3 regions of the Bradyrhizobium sp. CB82 genome follow, and region 1 is predicted to be linked to each of the others. Evidence: predicted binding sites of a transcription regulator. Region 1 holds the regulator's gene; each other region holds the start of a gene.
What was found. The regulator PhoB, encoded in region 1, activates phosphate uptake and scavenging genes when phosphate is short. The targets are predictions, from matches to a motif close to TGTCATNNANCTGTCAT.
Positions count from the first base shown of each region.

Region 1 (7,473 bases):
CGCTGGTCATCAAGAGGATCGCCTATCGCGCAGCGCGCTCGGGCCTCATCACGGGCGTGCTGCTCGCCACCGCGCGCGTCGCTGGTGAGACAGCGCCGCTGTTGTTCACCGCGCTCTCGAACCAGTTCAACAGCCTGAGCCTGACCAAGACGATGGCGAACCTGCCGGTCACCATCAACAATTTCGTGCAGAGCCCCTACGCCTACTGGAAGCAGCTGGCCTGGAGCGGGGCGCTGCTGATCACCCTGACCGTGCTTGCACTGAACATTGGCGCGCGCATCCTCGGCGCCGAGAGGACTGCAAAATGAGCGATCTGTCCGTTTCCGTAGGTTCCACCGGGCGTCAGGCGCCGCCGATACTGCCTGAGGCTCCGGCCAAGGTGACGGTGCGCAACCTCAATTTCTATTACGGCGAGCACCATGCGCTGAAGAACATCAACCTGACGCTCGGCACCAACCGCGTCACGGCGTTCATCGGTCCGTCCGGCTGCGGCAAGTCGACCCTGCTGCGCATCTTCAACCGGATGTACGATCTCTATCCGGGGCAGCGCGCCACCGGTCAGCTCATGCTCGATCAGACCAACATCCTCGACCCCAAGCTCGACCTCAACCTGCTGCGGGCCCGGGTCGGCATGGTGTTCCAGAAGCCGACGCCGTTTCCGATGACGATCTACGAGAACATCGCCTTCGGCATCCGCCTTTACGAGAAGATCTCCAAATCCGAGATGGACGACCGGGTCGAGAAGGCGCTGCGCGGCGGCGCGCTGTGGAACGAGGTCAAGGACAAGCTCAACGCCTCCGGCCTGTCGCTCTCCGGCGGCCAGCAGCAACGCCTCTGCATCGCCCGCACCGTGGCGGTGCGTCCCGAGGTGATCCTGTTCGACGAGCCATGCTCGGCGCTCGATCCGATCTCGACTGCCAAGGTCGAGGAGCTGATCCAGGAGCTAGCCGAGAGCTACACGATCGCGATCGTCACTCACAACATGCAACAGGCGGCGCGCGTCTCCGACAAGACCGCCTTCATGTATCTCGGCGAGCTGATCGAGTTCAACGAGACCAGCAAGATCTTCACGTCGCCCAGCGACCGGCGCACCCAGGACTACATCACCGGCCGCTTCGGCTGAGGAGACAGGAAATGGCTTCCGAACATACCGCAAAGGCTTTCGACACCGATCTCCAGGAGCTTACGCGGCTCGTTGCGGAGATGGGCGGCCTCGCCGAGCGCATGATCGTCGATTCCGTCGATGCGCTGATCCGCCGTGACGTCGCGCTCGGCCAGCGCGTGGTGGCAACCGACGCCGAGATCGATGCGCTTCAGAAGAAGATCGAGGAGCGCGCCGTGCTCACGATCGCGCGCCGCCAGCCGATGGCGGTCGACCTGCGCGAGATCGTCAGCGCCATGCGCGTTGCGACCGACCTGGAGCGGATCGGCGACCTCGCCAAGAACATGGGCAAGCGCGTCGCAGCGCTCGAGACCGATTTCCACCCGCTAAAGCTGTTCCGCGGTCTGGAACACATGACCGACCTCGTGCAGCAGCAGGTCAAGTCGGTGCTGGACGCCTATGCCGCGCATGACCTGCCGGCGGCGATGATGGTGTGGAAGGGCGACGAGGAGGTCGACGCGATCTGCACCTCGCTGTTCCGCGAGCTCCTCACCTACATGATGGAGGATCCGCGCAACATCTCGTTCTGCATCCACCTGATGTTCTGTGCCAAGAACATCGAGCGGATCGGCGACCATGCGACCAACATCGCCGAAACCGTCTTCTATATGATCGAAGGTCAGGCCATCGCGGACAAGCGTCCGAAGGGCGACATGACGACCTTCGCCACGACCGTGCCGAATACTTAAGGAGCGACGACGCCATGGGCGCACGCATTATGGTTGTTGAGGACGAGGAAGCGCTGACCGAGCTGTTGCGCTACAACCTCGAAGGCGACGGCTACGATGTCGAGACGGTGATGCGCGGCGACGACGCCGATACCCGTCTCAAGGAGCACATCCCCGATTTGATCGTGCTGGACTGGATGCTGCCGGGTCTGTCCGGCATCGAGTTGTGTCGCAGGCTTCGTACGAGGCCCGAGACCAAGCAGCTGCCGATCATCATGCTCACCGCGCGCGGCGAGGAGAGCGAGCGGGTGCGCGGGCTTGCCACCGGCGCCGACGACTACATCGTCAAGCCGTTCTCCGTGCCCGAGCTTCTCGCGCGCGTGAAGGGGCTTCTGCGGCGCGCGAGCCCCGAGCGGCTTGCCACCGTGCTCGCCTATGGCGACATCGAGCTCGACCGCGAGAAGCGCCGCGTCGCGCGCTCCGGACGGCCGATCGACCTCGGCCCGACCGAATATCGCCTCTTGGAGTTCTTCCTGGAGCATCCCGGCCGGGTGTTCTCGCGTGAGCAGTTGCTCGACAGCGTCTGGGGCCGCGACATCTATATCGACGAGCGCACCGTCGACGTCCACATCGGCCGCCTGCGCAAGCTGCTCAATCTCGGCCGCGAGCAGGACCCGATCCGCACCGTCCGCGGCGCCGGCTACGCGCTGGATGATCGGTTTGCGAAGGCCGAGCAGACGTAAAAAAGCGCGCCGGAGGCGCGCTGAATCTCCCGACCGAACGTCCCGGCCTAAAGCCGGGACGTTGCCGTTTGTGACAGGGTCAGCGCGTACCCGGCTTCGTCGGTGCGCGCCGGCGATCGGCTGCCGGCTGGTAGGCGACGCGCGAGTGCTGCGCGCAGTAGGGCAGCCCCGAGAGCGATTTGCCGCCGCAGAAGAAGAAGTCCGGGCTCGAGGGATCGCCGACCGGCCAGTGACAGGTCGCTTCGTTGAGCTCGAGCAGCGACAGGCGCTGGCTCATCGGAACGACATTGTCATAGGTGATCGGGTCGGGCTCGACCTCGACCTCGAAGGCCTGCGCGAGTGCGGTGTTGCCGCGGGCAATCGGGCGGCTCACCCGCATCATGTGCTGTGCTGGGCGCGCCTTGCGCGGCCGGGGAGCCGCCGAGGACGGGCTCTTGGCGCGGCCGGACAGGCCCAGCCGGTGCACCTTGCCGATTACGGCGTTGCGCGTCACATTTCCGAGCTCGGCAGCGATCTGGCTGGCCGAAAGCCCGGCTTCCCAGAGCTTTCTCAATTGCTCGACGCGATCGTCGGACCAGGTCAAAACCGTCATTGCACCCTTTCCTTCGCCGCACGGTCAGCCAATCCTTGGGCCGCGTGGCGATGTCTAAGCCTCGAAAAACCCGTGCTGCCAGAATCCCTTAAGGCTCGCCGGGCGCGATCGAGGCACCCGAACGTTACGCCGGTACAGGAGGACTTAGAGGATCAGAACTGCTGCACGAGATGTCGTATCTGACAGGGGAAACGCTACAATATGGCGTGACTCCCGCGCAAGAGTCTGCGGCTCCGCGTCCACATGTTCCGTAGTAAAAACCCCTCAAAATCACCACCGCAAGACTACGGGTCGCGTGGCCTACAGGGCCTTCTGGCGGCATTGACAGCGGTTTTTCCAAGCATAAAATAGTGACACGTGCCGCCCTTAAAAGGCGGCACGTTTCGTTTTCCGGGCAGGTCAATGATGCGCTGCGCAACGCAGTCTCGTGAGCCGGCCTCAACATTCAAGTGACCGTCATGACCAACAGCGCCGCGACGCATCTGCTTCCCGTCTTCGCCAGGGCCGAGCTCGGCTTCGAGCGCGGCGAGGGCTGCTGGCTGGTCGCGACCAATGGCGAGCGCTATCTCGACTTCACCTCGGGCGTCGCCGTGAATGCGCTGGGCCACGCGCATCCCGCTTTGGTCAAGGCCTTGCAGGAGCAGGCCACGAAACTCTGGCACATGTCGAACCTGTTCCAGAGCCCTGATGGCGAGAAGCTCGCGGTCAGGCTCTGCAACGAGAGCTTTGCGGACTTCGTGTTCTTCTGCAATTCCGGCGCCGAGGCAATGGAATGCGTGATCAAGGTGGTGCGCCGCTATCACGCCTCCAAGAGTCATCCCGAGCGCTACCGCATGATCACTTTCGAGGGGGCCTTCCATGGCCGCACGCTGGCAACCCTCGCCGCCACGGGGGCTGCAAAATATCTCGAAGGTTTTGGTCCGCCGATGGACGGGTTCGACCAGGTGCCGCATGGCGATCTCGAAGCCGTCAAGAAGGCCATCGGCCCGCAGACCGCGGGCATCCTGATCGAGCCGATCCAGGGCGAGGGTGGCGTGCGCTCGGCGCCTCCCGCCTTCTATCGTGCTCTGCGCCAGCTCTGCGACGAGCATGGCCTTCTGCTCGCCTTCGACGAGGTGCAGACCGGCATGGGCCGCACCGGCGATCTCTTCGCGCATCGCCGCCTCGGCGTGACCCCGGACGTGATGTCGCTCGCGAAAGCACTCGGCGGCGGCTTTCCGATCGGCGCGTGCCTTGCGACGGCCGAGGCGGCATCCGGCATGACGCCGGGCTCTCACGGCTCGACCTTCGGCGGCAATCCGCTCGCTGTCTCCGCGGCGAACGCCGTGCTCGACGTCATGCTCAAGCCCGGCTTCTTCGATCACGTGCAGAAGATGTCGCTGCTGCTCAAGCAGAAGCTCGCCTCCGTGATCGACCGCCATCCCGAAATCGTCAGCGAGGTGCGCGGCGAGGGGCTCTTGATCGGCATCAAGGCCGTGGTGCCCTCGGGCGACCTCGTCACGACCTTGCGCGACGAAAAGCTGCTCACCGTCGGCGCCGGCGACAATGTCGTGCGCTTCCTGCCGCCTTTGATCGTCACGGAAGGCGAGATCGAGGAAGGCGTCGCGCGGCTCGAGCGCGCCTGCACGGCGATCGCATCCAGTCTCAAGACACGGGCGGCAAGCTGATGAGCAAGACGCCCAAGCACTTCCTGGACATCAACGAGCTGCCGCTGTCCGAGCTCAAGAGCATGCTCGCCGCCTCCTCCGCCATGAAGGCGAAGCAGAAGGCGCATCAGCCGGTCAAGCCGCTGGAGGGCAGGACGCTGGCGATGATCTTCGAGCGCCCGTCGACGCGAACGCGGGTGTCGTTCGATGTCGCCATGCGCCAGCTCGGTGGCGAGCCCATCATGCTCACCGGTGCCGAGATGCAGCTCGGCCGCGGCGAGACCATCGCCGACACCGCGCGCGTGCTGTCGCGTTATGTCGATGCGATCATGATCCGCATCCTCAATCACGATGCGCTGCTCGAGCTCGCAGCGAACGCGACCGTGCCGGTCATCAACGGGCTGACGCGGCGCTCGCATCCCTGTCAGGTGATGGCCGACCTCATGACCTATGAGGAGCATCGCGGGTCGATCGAGGGCAAGACGGTGGCCTGGACCGGCGACGACAACAACGTTCTCGCCTCCTGGGCGCATGCCGCCGAGCGCTTCAAGTTCAACCTCAATGTCGCGACCCCGCCGGAGCTCGCGCCGAAAAAGGCGATGCGGGACTGGGTCAAGGCGACGGGCGCCCCGATCATGCTGGGCACCGATCCGGAGGCAGCGGTGCGCGGCGCCGATTGCGTCGTCACCGACACCTGGGTCTCGATGGGCGACAAGGAAGGCGAGCACCGTCACAACGTGCTCAAGCCATACCAGGTCAACGCCAAGCTGATGTCGCTCGCCAAGCCCGACGCGCTGTTCATGCACTGCCTGCCCGCCCATCGCGGCGAGGAAGTCACTGACGAGGTGATCGATGGCCCGCAATCCGTCGTGTTCGACGAGGCCGAGAACCGCCTGCACGCGCAGAAGGGCATCTTGGCCTGGTGTTTTGATGCGGTGAAATAGGTCCGGATCGCCGTCCTGGCAAAAGTCAGGATCCATTACCACCGGCTGTAGTTTGGCGAGATTGGTGATTGCCAGCTCGCGCTGCGACTCCTTTCCGGCGTTATGGGGCCTGGCTTTCGCCAGGGCGACACTGAGCTTGTGGTTTATTTGTGCGCCCATTCACGTTCGGAACGCGCTGCCTTGCGCCCCTTCCATTTTGCGCCCCTTCCATTTCACGTCCTCCGACCCCAGATAGAGCGCCATGGTCTCGCAATCCCCTGACATCAAAGCCGGGCCCGAAAGCCCGGTCCGCGCGCCGTCTTCCGTTCCCGTCGACGATGCCGTGCTGCCCTTCGAGGTCGATGCGCTCGACGTGCGCGGGCGCTTGACCCGGCTCGGGCCCGCGCTCGACGATATTCTCGCCAAGCACGATTACCCCGCGCCGGTCGGCAAGCTGCTCGGCGAGGCCATCGTGCTGACGACGCTGCTCGGCTCGGCGCTGAAATTCGAAGGCCGCTTCATCCTCCAGGCGCAGACTGACGGCCCGGTGTCATTCCTGGTGGTCGACCTCAAGGCGCCCAACCGCCTGCGCGCCTATGCCCGCTACGACGCCTCGCGGCTCGGCGAGGCCAAAGACTCCGGCTCGCTGCTCGGCCGCGGCCATCTCGCCATGACCATCGACCAGGGTCCGGACATGAGCCGCTACCAAGGCCTCGTCGCACTCGACGGCGGCAGCCTGGAAGACGCCGCGCATGAGTACTTCCTGCGCTCCGAGCAGATCCCGACCCAGGTGCGTCTCGCAGTCGGTGAGGAATGGCGCTCAAGCGACGGCGGCAAGCACCGCTGGCGCGCCGGCGGCCTCTTGATGCAGTTCCTGCCGAAGGCGCCCGAACGCGCGCGCCAGGCCGATCTGCATCCCGGCGACGCGCCCGAGGGCACCACGCCGCATACGGTTGCCGAGGATGATGCCTGGGTCGAGGCGCGCTCGCTGATCGGCACGGTCGAGGACGTCGAGCTGATCGATCCCGATCTCTCCGGCGAGCGGCTGCTGTACCGCCTCTTTCACGAGCGCGGCGTGCGCGTGTTCAAGCCGCAGAGTCTGAAAGCGGAATGCTCCTGCTCGCGCGACGCAGTGGCGTCGATGCTGAAGAGCTTTTCGCCGGATGACCGTGCCGCGATGGTCAAGGACGACAAGGTCGTCGTGACCTGCGAGTTCTGTAGCTCGGTGTATCAATTCACGCCGCATGAGGCCGGCGTCGAAAACGCGTAGCCAAGCATTCGGAAATCGTAGGGTAGGCAAAGCCACCGGGGTCGCGCGAACGCGCGCCCGATGACATGGCGTGCCCACCACTTCCGCTGCATTCGTCGTGAGACGGTCGGCACGGGGCTATGCGGCCTGGCCCACCCGACGGTGGCGTGCCGCGGGTCAGTTCAACACTCGTTTGCCGCCGTCGGGGCTGTCCAGCGAGAACGTCGGCACGTCGATCTCGAACCGCTCGCCGCTTTCGTTGACCATCTGGTAGCGGCCGGTCATGAAGCCCGAGGCGGTCGAGAGCGGGACGCCGGAGGTGTATTCGTAGCGCTCGCCGGGCGCGAGGATCGGCTGCTCGCCGATCACGCCCTCGCCCTTGACCTCCTGCTGCCGCCCCGTCGCGTCGGTGATGATCCAGTGCCGCGTCTTGAGCTGCACGGTCTCGTCGCCGGAATTGGTGATCACGATGGTGTAGGACCAGAAGTAG
Region 1 is NZ_CP121650.1:8,801,360-8,808,832, reverse strand. It holds gene pstA (phosphate ABC transporter permease PstA) at 1-308, shown strand, start outside; gene pstB (phosphate ABC transporter ATP-binding protein PstB) at 305-1,123, shown strand; gene phoU (phosphate signaling complex protein PhoU) at 1,135-1,851, shown strand; gene phoB (phosphate regulon transcriptional regulator PhoB) at 1,866-2,573, shown strand; gene QA640_RS41735 (GcrA family cell cycle regulator) at 2,653-3,165, opposite strand; gene QA640_RS41730 (aspartate aminotransferase family protein) at 3,624-4,832, shown strand; gene argF (ornithine carbamoyltransferase) at 4,832-5,755, shown strand; gene QA640_RS41720 (Hsp33 family molecular chaperone) at 5,997-7,004, shown strand; gene apaG (Co2+/Mg2+ efflux protein ApaG) at 7,161-7,473, opposite strand, start outside.

Region 2 (7,473 bases), 1.3 Mb from region 1:
AAGCAATCCAGACTTTTCCCGCGAAAGGATTCTGGATTGCTTCGCTTCGCTCGCAATGACGGAATATGCGGCGACTACCGTGTTAACGGCCACTCGCCGATGATGTGGAAGCGTGCCGCTGGGACTTCCTGGCGAAAAAGGGCGATGCGGTCGATCGTGAGCGTCTCGAGATCGAGCGCAGCGAACAGCCTCCGCAACATCTTGATGATCGGCCCGCGCCGCTGCGCATCGAGCCGGCCCGTGAGCGTCATGTGGAAGCGGAATTCCTCCATCACATAGGGGTAGCCCCAGCGATCGAGATGGTCGCGCTGCCGCTCGGTCAGCTTTTCCGGGTTGCGCCTTGCACGATCCTCAGCCGTCAGCGGGGCACGAAATGCATTGAACTCGCGGACGCAATCGGCGGCTAGCTGTGTCAGTTCGCTGACAGCCTCGGCCGGGATCACCGCAATGAAGCCGCTGATGGAATCCACGACCGGGCGAATCACAGGGATCGGCCGCGGCTTGCTGGCAAACGCTGCGCACGCAGCAGCCAGTTCTGCCTCGGTCTTGCTGCCCGCGAGCGCCATCGGCGCCTTTAGCGTGCCGTGAAAGCCGTATTTGCGGGGATCGGCCGTGATGTCGTGCCAATCGGATGCAAGGTGCAACGCCTCTGCGGGGAAGGGTAACTCACGGTCGCTAGAGGCATCGTAGCCAAGCAGTTCGGCGCCGAAGCGCGACAGCGCGCTGTCGGCATCGGCGGCATAGTAGATCGCGTAGCGGGGAAAACCTGTCATCGGAACTCATATAGCCGGTTCAAACGACGACGACAGCCTCGCGGGATGCCGGGGCTGAGCCGAGCAGGCGTGTTGCATCGGTGAAATGCACCAGCCTGCCCGCGGCGATCACCGCGACCACCCGCGGCCGCAGCGGCACGCTGTCGTCGACCAGCAGGATGTCGGCGCGCCGTCCCTCCTTGATCATGCCGCGATCGGACAGGCCTGCGGCCTCTGCCGGTGCTTCCGAGATCAGCTTCCAGGCCTGCGCCAGCGGAAGCACGCTATCAGCCACGAGCCTGAAGGCGGCGAGCAGCTGCGCCGGATAGTAATAGTCCGACGCCAGCACCGAGCAGAGCCCTTTGGCGATCATGTCGGACGCCCTGGTCCAGCCTGTATGGCTGCCGCCACGCACCACGTTGGGCGCGCCATAGATGATGGCGTCGCCGGCCGCCGCGGCCGCGCGCGCCGTCTCTTCGTTGACCGGAAACTCGGCGATCGTGGCACCCATGTCCCGATACGCCTTGCGCATCGCCGGCGTGGCGTCGTCATGCGAGAGCATCCTCACCTCGGCCGCGCGCGCCGCCGCAGCAAGCCGCGCAGTCGACGCTGGGACATCCGCCGCGCGGGCGGCGACACGACCGACCAGCTCTTCAAAGGCCGCGTCGGATAGTCCGGTCCGTTCAACCAGGCGGCCGCGCTTGTTCGGCTTCGTCAGGTCGCGGATGGTCGCAGCCATATGATCGTTGAAGGCGAACAGATCGACTCGTCCTTCAGCAAGCCATTGGCCGATCTCGTCCTCTGCATCGAGATTATAGGTCTCGTGCCGCAGATGCAATCGGGTGTCTGCGGCAAATTGCGGCCGCAGCCGTTCGATCGCCTCCAGCAGGCGCCGGGCATTGTCGCCGGATCGCAGGCCCGGCTCCCACGACCAGGTCGCGCCATGGAAGATGGTGGTGATGCCGTTGCCCACGGCTTGCCGGTCACTGTCGGCGAGCGCCACGTCGACCGGGAAGTCGACACCCGGGCGCGGCATCATCTGCCGTTCGAACGCGTCGCCATGCAGGTCGACGATACCCGGCAGAACCAAGAGATTACGAGCATCGATCGCGAGCGGCGCGCGTGCGCGGCCGCGATCGATCGCTGCGATATCCTGCCCGGAAATAACGAGTGAGGTTTCGACGATCTCCGGGCCGATCAGGGCTCGGCCGCCTTCAAGGAAGATTTCGGTCACGCGGGGATGCTTCGCTCGCTGGGAGAGGACTGGTTGGCAACGATCCGTGCCTCGTACTTTGCAAGGAAATCTTCAATCCCAAGCTTGCGGAAATCAGGCAAGGCTTCGCGCAAGCTTTCGTGATCCCAGTCCCACCAGGCGAGTTTTGCGAGGCGGCCGGCGATCTCGTCGGAGAACCGCCGCCGGATCGGGCGGGCCGGATTGCCTGCGACGATGGTGTAAGTTGGCACGTCCTTGGTGACGACGGCGCCTGCGGCCACCACCGCGCCGGTGCCTATATTGCGGCCCGGCAATACGATCGCGCCATGGCCGATCCAGACGTCATGGCCGATATGAACGTGATGCTGGCGCCGCCAATCGAAGAACTCGGCCTCATCGCTCTCGCCCGGAAAATAGGCGCTCGCACGATATGTGAAATGCGCCTGGCTGGCGCGCTGCATCGGGTGATTGCCGGGATTGACGCGCGTCATCGCCGCGATCGAGCAGAATTTTCCGATCGTCGTGTAAGTGATCTGGGTATCGTTCACGACGTAGGAATAATCGCCCATCGTCACCTCGTGCAGGATCGTGCGCGCGCCGACCTCGCAATAGGCGCCGAGCTTGATCTCGTGCAGCTTGGCGGTGGGATCGATGGTCGGTTGGACCGAAAGCGATTTGGCGACCATGATGGTGCGTCCGTCAAAAAGGGGAGGGATGTTCGTCTTCGAGCGCCTCGATGACGATGTCATGACGCCGAGATGACAGGGGACGGCGTGTGTAGCATCGCCGCACGGCAGCGGCTCTGTCACACGAATGTAAAGCTGGGGCGTTAGCGGTGGGGCCCAGCTAGTTGGGAGCCCCTGCATGCTGGTGATTGAAGGTCTGACGTGCCGCTTCGGTTCAAAAGCCGCGGTGGACGACGCTTCGTTTCAAATCGCCCCCGGTGGCTTTGTCGGCGTGATCGGCCGTTCCGGCGCCGGCAAGTCGACCCTGCTGCGGACCATCAATCGTCTTGTCACGCCAACGGAAGGGCGCATCCTGTTCGACGGCGTCGACGTCACCGCCCTGCGCGGCAAGGAACTGCGGCAATGGCGCGCCCGCGCCGCGATGATCTTCCAGCAGTTCAATCTCGTCGGCCGGCTCGACGTGCTTACCAACGTGCTGATGGGCCGCCTTGCCGCGATGCCGGCCTGGCGCTCGCTGACGCAGGCCTGGCTCGAGGAAGACAAGGCGCTGGCGATGTCCGCGCTGGAGCAGTTCGACATGGCATCGCTCGCGGCACAACGTACCGACCAGCTTTCCGGCGGCCAGCAGCAGCGCGTTGCGATCGCCCGCGCGCTGGTGCAGCAGCCCGATCTGATCCTCGCCGACGAGCCGATCGCCTCGCTCGACCCGCGCAACACGAAAGTCGTGATGGATGCGCTGCTCCGCATCAACAAGCATTTCGGCATCACCGTGATCTGCAACCTGCATTCGCTCGATCTGGCGCGCAGCTATTGCGATCGCCTGATCGGCATGGCAGCGGGTCGCGTGGTGTTCGACGGCGCGCCGTCAGCGCTCACCGAGCACGTCGCGCGCGAGCTCTACGATCTCGAAGCCAGTGAAGTCATGGGTGGCATGCCGCTGCCCGTGCCCGGCGGCGTTCCCGTCCTCGGCACCGCCGCTGCCGCCTGAGCCGCTACCAGTTTTGCGTTCATCGCTTCCAACCGATCAAGAGGGTATCATGATCACTCGTCGCATCGTCCTTGCCGGCGCCGCCGCGCTGGTCTTCTCCGCCTCCGCCTCCGCAGAGGACTGGAAAGCGAAATATCCGGAGATCACCTTTGCGGTGATTCCGGCCGAGAACGGCTCGGGTGTTACCGAGCGCTATGCGCCCTTCGTCAGCTATCTGTCCAAGGAGCTCGGCATCAAGGTCACGCTGCGTGTCGCCAATGACTACGCGGCCGTCATCGAGGGCCAGCGCGCCGGCAACATCCATATCGGCTACTACGGTCCGGCGTCCTTCGCGCGTGCCCGCCTCACCGGCGTAAAGACCGATGCTTTCGTCATCGACGTCAACTCCGACGGCTCGAAGGGCTACTACTCCGTGTTCTACGTGCTGGCGAAGTCGCCGTATCAGAAGATCGAGGACCTCAAGGGCAGGAACCTCGGCCTGGTCGATCCGAACTCGACCTCCGGCAACAACATGCCCCGCTTCAAGCTCAACCAGATGAGCATCGATCCCGATGCCTATTTCTCCAAGGTGATCTTCACCGGCAGCCACGAGAACGCCGTTCTCGCGCTCGCCCAGGGCACCGTCGATGTCACCGCCAACTGGTGGAATGCCGATGACGATTCCAACCTGACGCGCATGCTCAACAAGGGCATGGTGAAGTCGGCCGACGGCACACCGATGAAGAAGGAAGATTTCCGCATCATCGTGAAGTCCGACCTCATCATCAATTCGCCCTATGCCTATCTCAGTGATCTGCCCGAGGACATGAAGGCGGCGATCAAGAAGGCCTTCCTGGAGGCGGCGGACAAGGATCCCGAGGCGTTCAAGAAGCTCTCCGACGGCAAGAACAAGCCCTGGGTACCGATCGCCACCGACGACTACAACAAGACGATCGAGCTGATCAGATTCGTCGACAACCTGCGTAAGAAGGCGTCCTGATCGAACGGGACGACGCACCTGGAGCCGGGTCAACTGACCCGGCTCCTTTCTATGTCGAGCCTTGTCCGCTGACCCCATGACCATTGCGGTTTCGATCCTACCCGAGCAGCGACTGGCGGCGCTGAACGCGGCCTATCGCCAGGCGGTGGCGCGCAAGCGCCTGCGGCTGTTCGCCGGCGCTATGCTGTCCATCGCCGCGCTGATCCTTGCCGCGATCGGGGCTGAAGTGAATTTGCGGACGCTGTTCACATATTTCGGCAATTTCGTCAGCTATTTCGACCGCATCCTCACCCTCGACAGCGGTCAGCGTGTCTGGACTGATCCCGGCGAGTGGCTGTGGGGCTGGTACAAATGGCTGAAGTTGCTCGGCGAGACGCTGCTGATCAGCTATGTCGGAACGCTGATCGGCGCGGTCTGCGCCTTCGGCCTGAATTTTTTCGCGGCTGAGAACACGTCGCCGGCACCCTGGCTGCGCTTTCTCGTGCGCCGCCTGCTCGAATTCGCCCGCACGGTTCCGGGCATCGTGTTCGCCCTGATCTTCGTCATGGCCTTCGGGCTCGGGCCGATGGCAGGCGTGCTGGCGATCGCTATTCACTCGACCGGCGCGCTCGGCAAGCTGTTTGCCGAGATCGTCGAGAATGCCGACATGAAGCCGGTCGAAGGTGTGCGCTCGACCGGCGCGAGCTGGTTGTCCTGCATGCGCTTTGCCGTGCTGCCGCAGGTCTCGGCCGGCTATGTCAGCTACGCGCTGCTGCGCTTCGAGATCAATGTCCGCGAATCCTCGGTGATGGGTTTCGTCGGCGCCGGCGGTATCGGCCAGGAACTCGTGGTCGCGATCCGGAAATTCTACTACTCCGACGTCAGCGCAATTCTGCTCATGATCGTCGTCACCATCTTCATCATCGATATCACCACGGGCTGGCTGCGCGCGCGGCTGTTCGGCAGGGATGCGCGGTCATGAAGGAGCTGGAACGGCCGGACACCGCAGCGCTGCGGACGAAGTATCCCGATGCGTTCGAACGGCCGGCGGCGGCGCGCCTGGCGACGCCTGCGATGATCGCGGCGGCGCTCGCCGTCCTCATTTTTGGCCTGCACGATCTCGGCTTCGAGCCGGCAAAGTTCATCGCCGGCCTTCACCAGCTCGGCTGGATCACGTTGATGATGATCCCGCCCGATCCCGGAACGTCGCTCCCGCTCTATCTCCGGGCGCTCGGTGAGACGCTGTCGATCGCGCTGCTCGGCACCACGCTCGCCGCAACGCTGGCGCTGCCGGTCTCCCTGCTCGCAGCGCGGAACATCGTGCCGCCGAACATCATCCGCTTTCCGGTGCGACGTTTCCTCGATTCGATCCGCGGCGTCGATACGCTGATCTGGGCGTTGGTCTGGATCAATGTCGTCGGCCTCGGCCCGTTCGCCGGCGTGCTCGCGATCATGGTCTCTGACTTCGGCGCGCTCGGAAAACTGTTTTCGGAGGCGATCGAGGCGGCCGACAAGAAGCAGGTCGAGGGCATCAGGGCGTCAGGCGGCAATGCGTTGCATGAGATTCGATTCGGCCTGATGCCGCAGGTGCTGCCGGTCATTGCCGGGCAGGTGCTCTACTTCATCGAATCGAACACGCGATCGGCCAGCATCATCGGCATCGTCGGTGCCGGTGGTATCGGGCTTCAGCTCGCCGAGCAGATCCGCGTGCTCGAATGGCAGAAAGTGTCATTCCTCGTTCTGATGATCCTGGTCGCGGTCGCCGCGATCGACTTCATCTCCGGAAAGCTCCGCTTCGCCATCATCGGGCGGCGAGCAGTGGCATGAGGCCCCTGTAGGGCAGGCAAAGCGGAGCGTGCCCACCGCTTCTGTCGAAATTCCGGAAAGGTGGTGGGCGCGGCGCGCGAAGAGCGCGCCTTTGCCCTATGATTCCACCAGGAACTCCACGCGCTCCGCCGCGAACCGCGAGCGTTTGGTCACCAGCGGCCTGCCGTCGGGATCGACGTCGGTCGAATCGACCACCAGGATCGGACGCCCCAGCGCAAGATCGAGCCGCGCGGCGTCGGTTGCATCGACGATCCCGGCCGTGATTCGGGTCGAGCCACGGCGGTAGTCGCGGACGCCGTAATGGGCGAGCAGTTTTGTCATCGAGCGCGCGGCGGCGAACACCGCACCCGCATCAGGGAAGAGTTCGGCTGACAGCCAGGACGTCGAGACACAGATCGGCGTCCGGTCGGCAAAGCGCACGGATTCGATCCGGACCAGCCGCGCGCCGGTCTTCACGCCGAGCTGTCGTGCGAGCTCCCGGCTCGCCACGTCCTCCGACGCCTCGATCAACTGTCCGCGCGGCTCACGGCCGCCGGCGCCGACGATCTCCGAGAAGCGCGTACGCGAGCGCAGCGGATAGGCGAGCTTCTGCGCCTCGACATAGGTGCCGCTGCCGCGTGCGGCGCGCACCAGGCCGCGCTCGGCGAGCGCCGCCAGCGCGCGCCGCACGGTGTGGCGGTTCACGCGATAGATCTCGGCGATCTCGGTCTCGCCCGGCAGTTTTTCGCCGGCGGCAAAGCGGCCATCGGCGATGCCGCGCTCGATGCCGTCGGCGACCAGGCGCCACAGCGCGACGCCGGAAGAGGCGGTGTCCTGAAGGCTCATATCGAAGACAGGCCCATCTCCAAAATCACACGATTGTCACGAAACAGTCATGGCGCTTCATTATCGAGTTGTCTATTATCATAGACAACTTGAATTCGGCAAGGCTTGTGAACGACGTGACCCAGCAAAACAGTCTCAAGATCCGGCGCAAGGCGGCGATGGCGGTGCTGGCGCATGCGGACGCAAGCACCATCGCCGGCCGCCTCCGGGCCATTACGCTGCCG
Region 2 is NZ_CP121650.1:835,529-843,001, forward strand. It holds gene QA640_RS03895 (DUF1045 domain-containing protein) at 75-773, opposite strand; gene QA640_RS03900 (alpha-D-ribose 1-methylphosphonate 5-triphosphate diphosphatase) at 793-1,986, opposite strand; gene QA640_RS03905 (DapH/DapD/GlmU-related protein) at 1,983-2,651, opposite strand; gene phnC (phosphonate ABC transporter ATP-binding protein) at 2,830-3,639, shown strand; gene phnD (phosphonate ABC transporter substrate-binding protein) at 3,689-4,618, shown strand; gene phnE (phosphonate ABC transporter, permease protein PhnE) at 4,695-5,579, shown strand; gene phnE (phosphonate ABC transporter, permease protein PhnE) at 5,576-6,424, shown strand; gene phnF (phosphonate metabolism transcriptional regulator PhnF) at 6,521-7,249, opposite strand; gene phnG (phosphonate C-P lyase system protein PhnG) at 7,357-7,473, shown strand, end outside.
Region 2: a site for PhoB is predicted at 2,713-2,729, ahead of phnC (phosphonate ABC transporter ATP-binding protein). Genes of this name have one in related genera too.

Region 3 (7,473 bases), 3.7 Mb from region 1:
GAACATCACGCAAAAGGGCATTGGCGACTGGAGCGAGAACGACGTCGCCGATTTCCTCGAGACCGGCGATATGCCCGAGGGCGACAGCGCCTCCGGCGCGATGCGGCCGGTGATCAAGAATCTCGCCCAGCTCACGGCGGAGGACCGCGCCGCGATGGCCGAATATCTGAAATCGCTGCCGCCGGTCGAGGGACCCAAGCCGCCGCCGAAGCGGAAGGAGGGTGGCTAGTCTTGCTCCGTCGCAAGACCCTCATGGTGAGGAGCGCGGAACGGGCGTCTCCGGACGGTGCTTCGCATCGCCGGGCGAACCATGAAGGCCCGGATCTCACCCGCGGCCATCCTTCGAGACGCCAGCTTCTCGCGGGCTCCTCAGAGGCTGTGAATCTTTTTGACTGCTCGCAAGCGGTATAGCCGAAAGCTGGTGCTGTGTGATTCTCTTGCGGTGATGGATTCGCAGGAGGGATGATGGCCGCTGATGAATTGTTTGGGGATCTGCCGGAGCAGGCAAAGCCGCAAGCCGGTGCGGCGCCGCTCGCAGCGCCGCGACTTCGTGAGCCCCAACGCGATCAAATCGAGTTGCGAGCAGTGGATATCGAGAGCCTGATCGGGGAAGACCATCCGGTGCGCCTGATCTGGTCCTATGTCGAGGAACTCGACCTGAGTGAGCTGGAGAACCGGATCAAAGCGCGGGGCGATCGGCCCGGTCACCCCGCGACATCGCCGCGGCTTTTGCTGGCGCTGTGGCTCTATGCCACCAGCGAGGGCGTCGGCAGCGCGCGCGCGTTGGAGCGGCTTTGCGAGAGCCATGACGCCTATCGTTGGCTGTGTGGCGGGGTGTCGGTGAACCATCACACGCTGGCGGACTTCCGGGTCGGTTGCGCCGACCTGCTCGACCGGCTGCTTTGCGAGCATTTGGCGGTGCTGGCGAAGGTCGGCCTCGTCAATCTGGAAACGCTGGCGCAGGACGGTGTTCGGGTCCGGGCCAGCGCCGGGGCCGCTTCGTTCCGGCGGGAGGCGACGCTCGATCGGCACCTGGCCTTGGCTGAGGCGGTGGTGGAAGACCTCAAACGCGAGGTTGACGCTCGTTCGGATGCTAGCAATCAGCGCATGAAGGCCGCCAAGGAGCGCGCCGCGCGTGAGCGCAGAGCGCGCGTCAAAGCGGCGCAGACGGCGCTCGCCGAAATCAAGCAGCAGCGCAAGGAGCGCGAAGAAAAGCGCGGCAACGGCAAGAAGCCGAAAGAGCCGCGGGCCTCCACGACGGACGCCGACGCACGGGTCATGAAGATGGCCGACGGCGGCTTCCGCCCCGCCTACAACGTGCAGGTGACGAGTGCCGCCGGCCAGCCGATCGTCGTTGACATCAAGGTCTGCAACACCGGGTCCGACCGCGGCCTGATGCGGCCCATGCTGGAGCGGCAGCGCGCGCGTCCTGGCGGGTTGCCCAAGGACCATCTCGTCGATGGCGGCTTTGGCAGTGCCGAGGACATCGAGTGGGCGCACGCCGAGGGCATCGATATCTTTTGCCCGCCCACTCAATCCAAGCACGGCACCGATCCCCATCTACCGCGACGCGGCGACGGCCCGGGGGTGTTGGCCTGGCGTGCGCGCATGGCGAGCGAAGAGGGCAAGGCCCGATACAAGCCCCGGTCGATTTGCGAGTGCATACATGCCCGCTGGCGCAACTGGGACCTGCGCCAATTGACCGTGCGCGGCTTCGAAAAGGTCCGCGCCGTCGTGCTCTGGTACGCCCTCGCCAACAACATCCTGCAAGGCAACCGCCTCGCTAGCGCATAGAGGAGCGTTCATCGACATCCCCCAACCTCGCCACAGCCGCCCAGCCCACGCGTTGCCACGACGAGGAACTGCCACATCCTTCGATGACCACGCAAAACGAGAAAGATTGGCAAGCTCTCAGGATGAGGGGGAGAGTGCTTGTGATCCAGAAGGACTAACTGCCTCCAAACGCCTTGAAGGTGATGATGGTGAGGGTGTCCTGGATGCCCGGTAGCACCTGCACCTTCTCGTTGATGAAGTGGCCGATGTCGGTGTCCTTGTCGACATAGAACTTCACCAGGAGGTCGTAGTGACCCGCCGTGGAATAGATTTCGGAGGCGATCTCGGCTTCGGCGAGCGCGTTGGCGACCGTGTAGGACTGGCCGAGCTTGCATTTGATCTGGACGAAGAAAGGAACCATCGCGGTTGCTCCGAAGGCATGATTTGGCGGCTAATAGGGCAAAATCGGCCGGCTTTAGCAAGCGAACTTGCCGGTCTCGGGCGCAGGCAAGCTTGCTGCCCCCCGGTATGCGGGTTACAGCATGATCCGGACCCGCGCGTTAGCGCAAGGTGGGCACCGGTTTTCCGAAAGGATCATGCTCCAAGGAAAGGACAGACCATGGCCCCGATCCAGCAAAAAGCCGCGCCATGACGCCCACGGCGCTGACCATCGCCGGCTCCGATTCGAGCGGCGGCGCCGGCATCCAGGCTGACCTGAAGACCTTTGCCGCGCTCGGCGTCTATGGCGCCTCGGCGATCACAGCGCTGACCGCGCAAAACACGAAAGGCGTGACAGGCATTCACGCGGTGCCCGCCGACTTCGTGACCGCGCAGATCGATGCGGTGTTCTCCGATCTCGACGTCGGCGCGGTCAAGATCGGCATGGTCGCGCAGGCGGCCAGCATCGATGCGATCGCCTCCAGCCTGATACGATGGTCGCCGCGGCATGTCGTGCTCGATCCCGTGATGGTCGCGAGCTCCGGCGACCGGCTGCTGGCGGCCGAGGCCGTCGAGGCGCTCCGCAAAGAACTCATTCCGCTCGCATCGGTGATCACGCCGAACCTGCCCGAGGCTGCCGCGCTGCTCGACGAGCCGGTGGCGGTGAGCGGGGCCGGGATCGAGAGCCAGGGGCGCCGCCTGCTCACGCTTGGTTGCCGCGCGGTGCTGATCAAGGGCGGACACGGGCAGGGCGCCGAGAGCATCGACTATCTCGTCACGGCGGATGGGGCGACTGCGCTCGCCGCGCCGCGCGTTGCGACCCAAAATACCCATGGCACCGGCTGCTCGCTGTCCTCGGCGGTCGCGGCTGGTCTCGCCAAAGGCGAGGACCTCGCGACGGCCGTGCGCAACGCCAAGGCCTGGCTCAGCGCGGCCATTGCGGCCGCCGACCGCTTCAGCGTCGGACACGGCCACGGACCGATCCATCATTTCCACCGGATCTACTGAGCGCCGCGATTAACCAACACGCGGGCTGTCCATCCGGAGTCTTGCGGGCCGCATCGCTTCGCCATGTCGCCAGATTGTCGCACGCGGCTGGTATCCGCTGAGGGCGCGAGGCGAAACCTGATTCGTATTTGTACACGCCTCGCAGGTTCAAAATCGTCATCCCCCTGTCACGGGACATTGTTACAGGCTGATGCATGGGAAGTTACGATATGAGTGACGAGAGTCCCGAACGGCGCTTCCGGACCTTGTTCATCTCCGACGTTCATCTCGGAGCCCGCGGTTCGCAAGCCGATCTCCTCCTGGACTTCCTGCGCTACCACGATGCCGACACGATCTATCTCGTCGGCGATATCGTCGATGGTTGGGCGCTGAAATCGGGCTGGTACTGGCCGCAATCGCATAACGATCTCGTCCAGAAGCTGCTGCGCAAGGCGCGCAAGGGCGCCAAGGTCATCTACATTCCCGGCAATCACGACGAGTTCCTGCGGAATTATTACGGCACGCATTTCGGCGGGATCGACGTCGTCGAGAACACCGTCCACACCGGCGCTGATGGCAAGCGTTATCTCGTGATCCACGGCGACATCTTCGATCTCGTGGTGCAGAATGCGCGCTGGCTCGCCCATCTCGGCGACAAGGCCTACGATTTCGCGATCCAGGTCAACCGGCTCGTCAACTTCTTCCGTCGCGCGTTCGGCGTGCCTTATTGGTCGCTGTCACAATGGGCCAAGCTGAAGGTCAAGAACGCCGTCAACTATATCGGCGCGTTCGAGCAGGCGCTTGCCGCCGAAGCACGGCGCCACGATGCCGACGGCGTGATCTGCGGCCACATCCACTATGCCGTGATCCGCGACGAGAACGGCATCCGCTACATGAATTGCGGCGACTGGGTCGAGAGCTGCACCGCGCTTGTCGAGCACGACGACGGTCATTTCGAGATCATCACCTGGGCCGATCAGTTGCGAAAGGCCGCGCCAGTCGTGCCGGTGGCCGCAAGAGCCGCGTGATGCGCATCCTGGTCGCGACCGACGCCTGGCACCCGCAAGTCAATGGTGTCGTTCGGACGCTGACCAAGCTCGCCGACGCTGCCAAGGCGCTGGACGTCGAATTCAGCTTCCTCACTCCGCAATCGTTCCGCACCTTCGCGATGCCGAGCTATCGCGACGTGCGCCTCGCGATGCCGCGGCCGGCGAGAATTGCGAAGCTGATCGAGGAGGCGCGTCCCGACAGCATCCATATCGCGACCGAAGGGCCGATCGGGCTCATGGTCCGCCGTTACTGCCGGCAGCGCAAGCTGCCGTTCACGACGAGCTTCCACACCCGCTTTCCCGAATATGTCCGCGCCAGGGTGCCGGTTCCGGGATCGCTGATCTGGCGGGCGCTGTGCCGTTTTCACGCCCCCAGCCACGCCGTGATGGCCGCGACCCCGGCGCTGGCGCGCGAGCTCAGCGAGCGCGGCTTTGACAAAGTGGTACTGTGGCCGCGCGGCGTCGACAACAAGCTGTTCTATCCCCGCGCCATCGACCTCTGCTTTCCTGCGCCGGTATTTTTGTGTGTCGGCCGGGTCGCGGTGGAGAAGAATCTCCAGGCGTTCCTCAACCTCGATCTGCCCGGCACCAAGGTGATCGTCGGCGACGGTCCGGCGCGCGCAGGCCTCGAGCAGGCCTATCCCCAGGCGATCTTCCTCGGCGAAAAGCACGGCGAGGCGCTGGCCGAAATCTATGCGGCGGCCGACGTATTTGTGTTTCCGAGCCGGACCGACACGTTTGGCCTCGTGCTCCTCGAAGCGCTGGCGAGCGGGCTGCCGGTCGCGGCCTTTCCGGTGAAGGGGCCGCGGGACGTGATCGGCGATGCGCCGGTCGGTGTGCTGGAGGAGGATTTGCGCAGCGCCTGCCTCGCCGCGCTCGACATTTCGAGGCAAGCCTGCGTCGAATTCGCCGCCAACCATACCTGGGAGGCATCCGCGCGCGCCTTCGTCGACAGCATCCGGGCCGTCGGCGCCGTGTTGCCGCATGCCCACGGGCCGGAACAGCCGCGTTTCGTCGCCTGACGCGAAGAATCCCTCACGCGGCGGTGTCTTCCCAGCCGTGGTCGGCCGGGATACAAATTGCCCATGACGGAACAGCCCCTCCCGGTCGGACCTGCCGACATCGATGCCGCAGCGCGCGTGATCGCGCCCTTCGCCATCCGCACCCCGCTTTTGTCCTTCCCCGTGCTCAACGAGCGCGTCGGCGCGAAAGTGTTCCTGAAGCCGGAGATGTTGCAGCGGACCGGCTCCTTCAAGTTCCGCGGCGCCTTCAACAAGGTGTCCTCGATTCCGCAGGACAAGCGCAGCGGCGGCGTTGTCGCGTTCTCCTCGGGCAACCACGCCCAGGGCGTGGCGGCGGCGGCAAAGATCCTCGACATGCAGGCGACCATCGTGATGCCGTCGGATGCGCCGCTCTCCAAGCGCGAACGCACCAAATCCTATGGCGCCGAGGTCGTGCTGTACGATCGCGACCGCGACGATCGCGAAGCGATCGCGCGCGGCATCGCCGAGAAGCGCGGCGCGACGCTGGTCAGGCCCTATGACGATCCCTTCGTCATCGCGGGGCAGGGAACCGCCGGCCGGGAGATCGCCGAGGACATGGCGGCGCTCGGCATCGCGCCCGACATGGTCGTGGCGCCAGCCTCGGGCGGCGGCCTGATTGCCGGCGTCGCGACCGCGGTGAAAGCGCGCTATCCGCAGGCCCAGCTCGTCGTGGCCGAGCCCGAAGCGTTCGACGATCACAAGCTTTCGCTCGCCGTAGGTCACCGCGAGGCGCATGCGCCCGCCGGCCGCACGATTTGCGATGCGCTGATGGCGCTGATCCCGGGCGAGATGACTTTCGCCATCAACGGAAAGCTGTTGTCGCGTGGCGTCACCGCCTCCGATGCGGAGGTCGGTGCGGCCGTCGCGTTCGCCTATCGCGAGTTGAAGCTGGTGGTCGAGCCCGGCGGTGCCGTTGGCCTTGCCGCGCTGCTCGCCGGCCGCCTCGATGCCGCCGGCAAGAACGTCGTCATCGTGCTCTCGGGCGGCAATGTCGATGCCGACCTGTTCGCCGAGCTCGTGGCCTGACGCCGCGCTCGCTTGCTGAAATCTGAAACCAAAGCATGATCCGGAAAACTGTGAAGCGGTTTTCCCTCGCGACAAACGCGGAACGCTTTTGCGCGGAGATGATGCGCAAACAACAACCTAAAGCGCGATGACGATTCATCCTGATCTCATCGCGCTTTAGGGAAGGGCGGAGCATCGCTGCTCCGCCTTTCGTCGTTTTGCGGTCGGTGATGATCAGTGCATGAAGCCGACGCGGCGATTCACGCCGGCGTTTGCCGGCGCCCGATTCATCGTCTGGGCATATTGCGGCTTGAAGTTGGTGTTCATCGCGCCGCCGCCTGTCCGGCTCGGCACCGTGTTGAGCTGCGGACGGTTGGTCTGCACCTGGATGTTGTTCGGCGCATTGTTCTTGGGCTTGACGATACCGGGATTGCCGTTGTTGGCGCGGATCGTCTGGTTTTGCGTCTGGACGTTGTTGGTCTTCACGTCGATGTTCTTGATGTCGACGTTCGAACCGCCCTTGCCCACGCTCGTCACCTTCAGGGTCACGAACTTGCCGTTGTTGCTGTTGCCGGTATTCGTGGTGTTGCCGGTCGCTGGGAGCGTCACGATCTTGCCGACGGTGCCGTTGTTTGTCGTGCCGTTGGTCGGCGCGGGCAACGTGACGATCTTGCCCGGGAGTTGCGACGGCGTGGTGTTGGGCTGGTTGCCGGACGGTAGCGTGCCGTTCTGGCCGCCGTTGCCGAGCTTGCTGATGACGTTGGTGTCGATCGGGATCGGCTTGTTCTGCACGCCGCCATTGCCCTGCTGGATGAGCGGGATGTACTTGGTCGGGCCGAGATTGCCGAGCTTCAGCGTCGGCGCGATGGTCTGCGGCGCGAGGAAATGCGTCGCCTGCATCAGCGGGATCTACTTCGGCTCTATCTGGAGCTTCAATGCCGGCGTTGCATAGGGGCTGCTCGCGTAGCTGTCGTAGAAGGTCTTGTAGGCGAGGGGCGAGTTGGCAAGAACGGCCTTGTGCCAGGCTTCCGCCATCAGCAGGTTGGCGAGCAGCCAGCGGATGTGGTCGCATAGCGGGTCGTGCGGGTACATCCGGACGAACTCCTGATAGTACTCGGGATTGCCCTCGGAGAGCACGTAGTCATAGGCCTGACGCGCCGAGCGGCTCGGCAGGTTGG
Region 3 is NZ_CP121650.1:3,286,105-3,293,577, forward strand. It holds gene QA640_RS15705 (cytochrome c) at 1-229, shown strand, start outside; gene QA640_RS15710 (IS1182 family transposase) at 463-1,794, shown strand; gene QA640_RS15715 (Lrp/AsnC family transcriptional regulator) at 1,949-2,194, opposite strand; gene thiD (bifunctional hydroxymethylpyrimidine kinase/phosphomethylpyrimidine kinase) at 2,422-3,219, shown strand; gene QA640_RS15725 (UDP-2,3-diacylglucosamine diphosphatase) at 3,414-4,226, shown strand; gene QA640_RS15730 (glycosyltransferase family 1 protein) at 4,226-5,269, shown strand; gene QA640_RS15735 (threonine/serine dehydratase) at 5,333-6,316, shown strand; gene QA640_RS15740 (hypothetical protein) at 6,530-7,195, opposite strand; gene QA640_RS15745 (caspase family protein) at 7,205-7,473, opposite strand, start outside.
Region 3: a site for PhoB is predicted at 3,374-3,390, ahead of QA640_RS15725 (UDP-2,3-diacylglucosamine diphosphatase). Genes of this name have one in related genera too.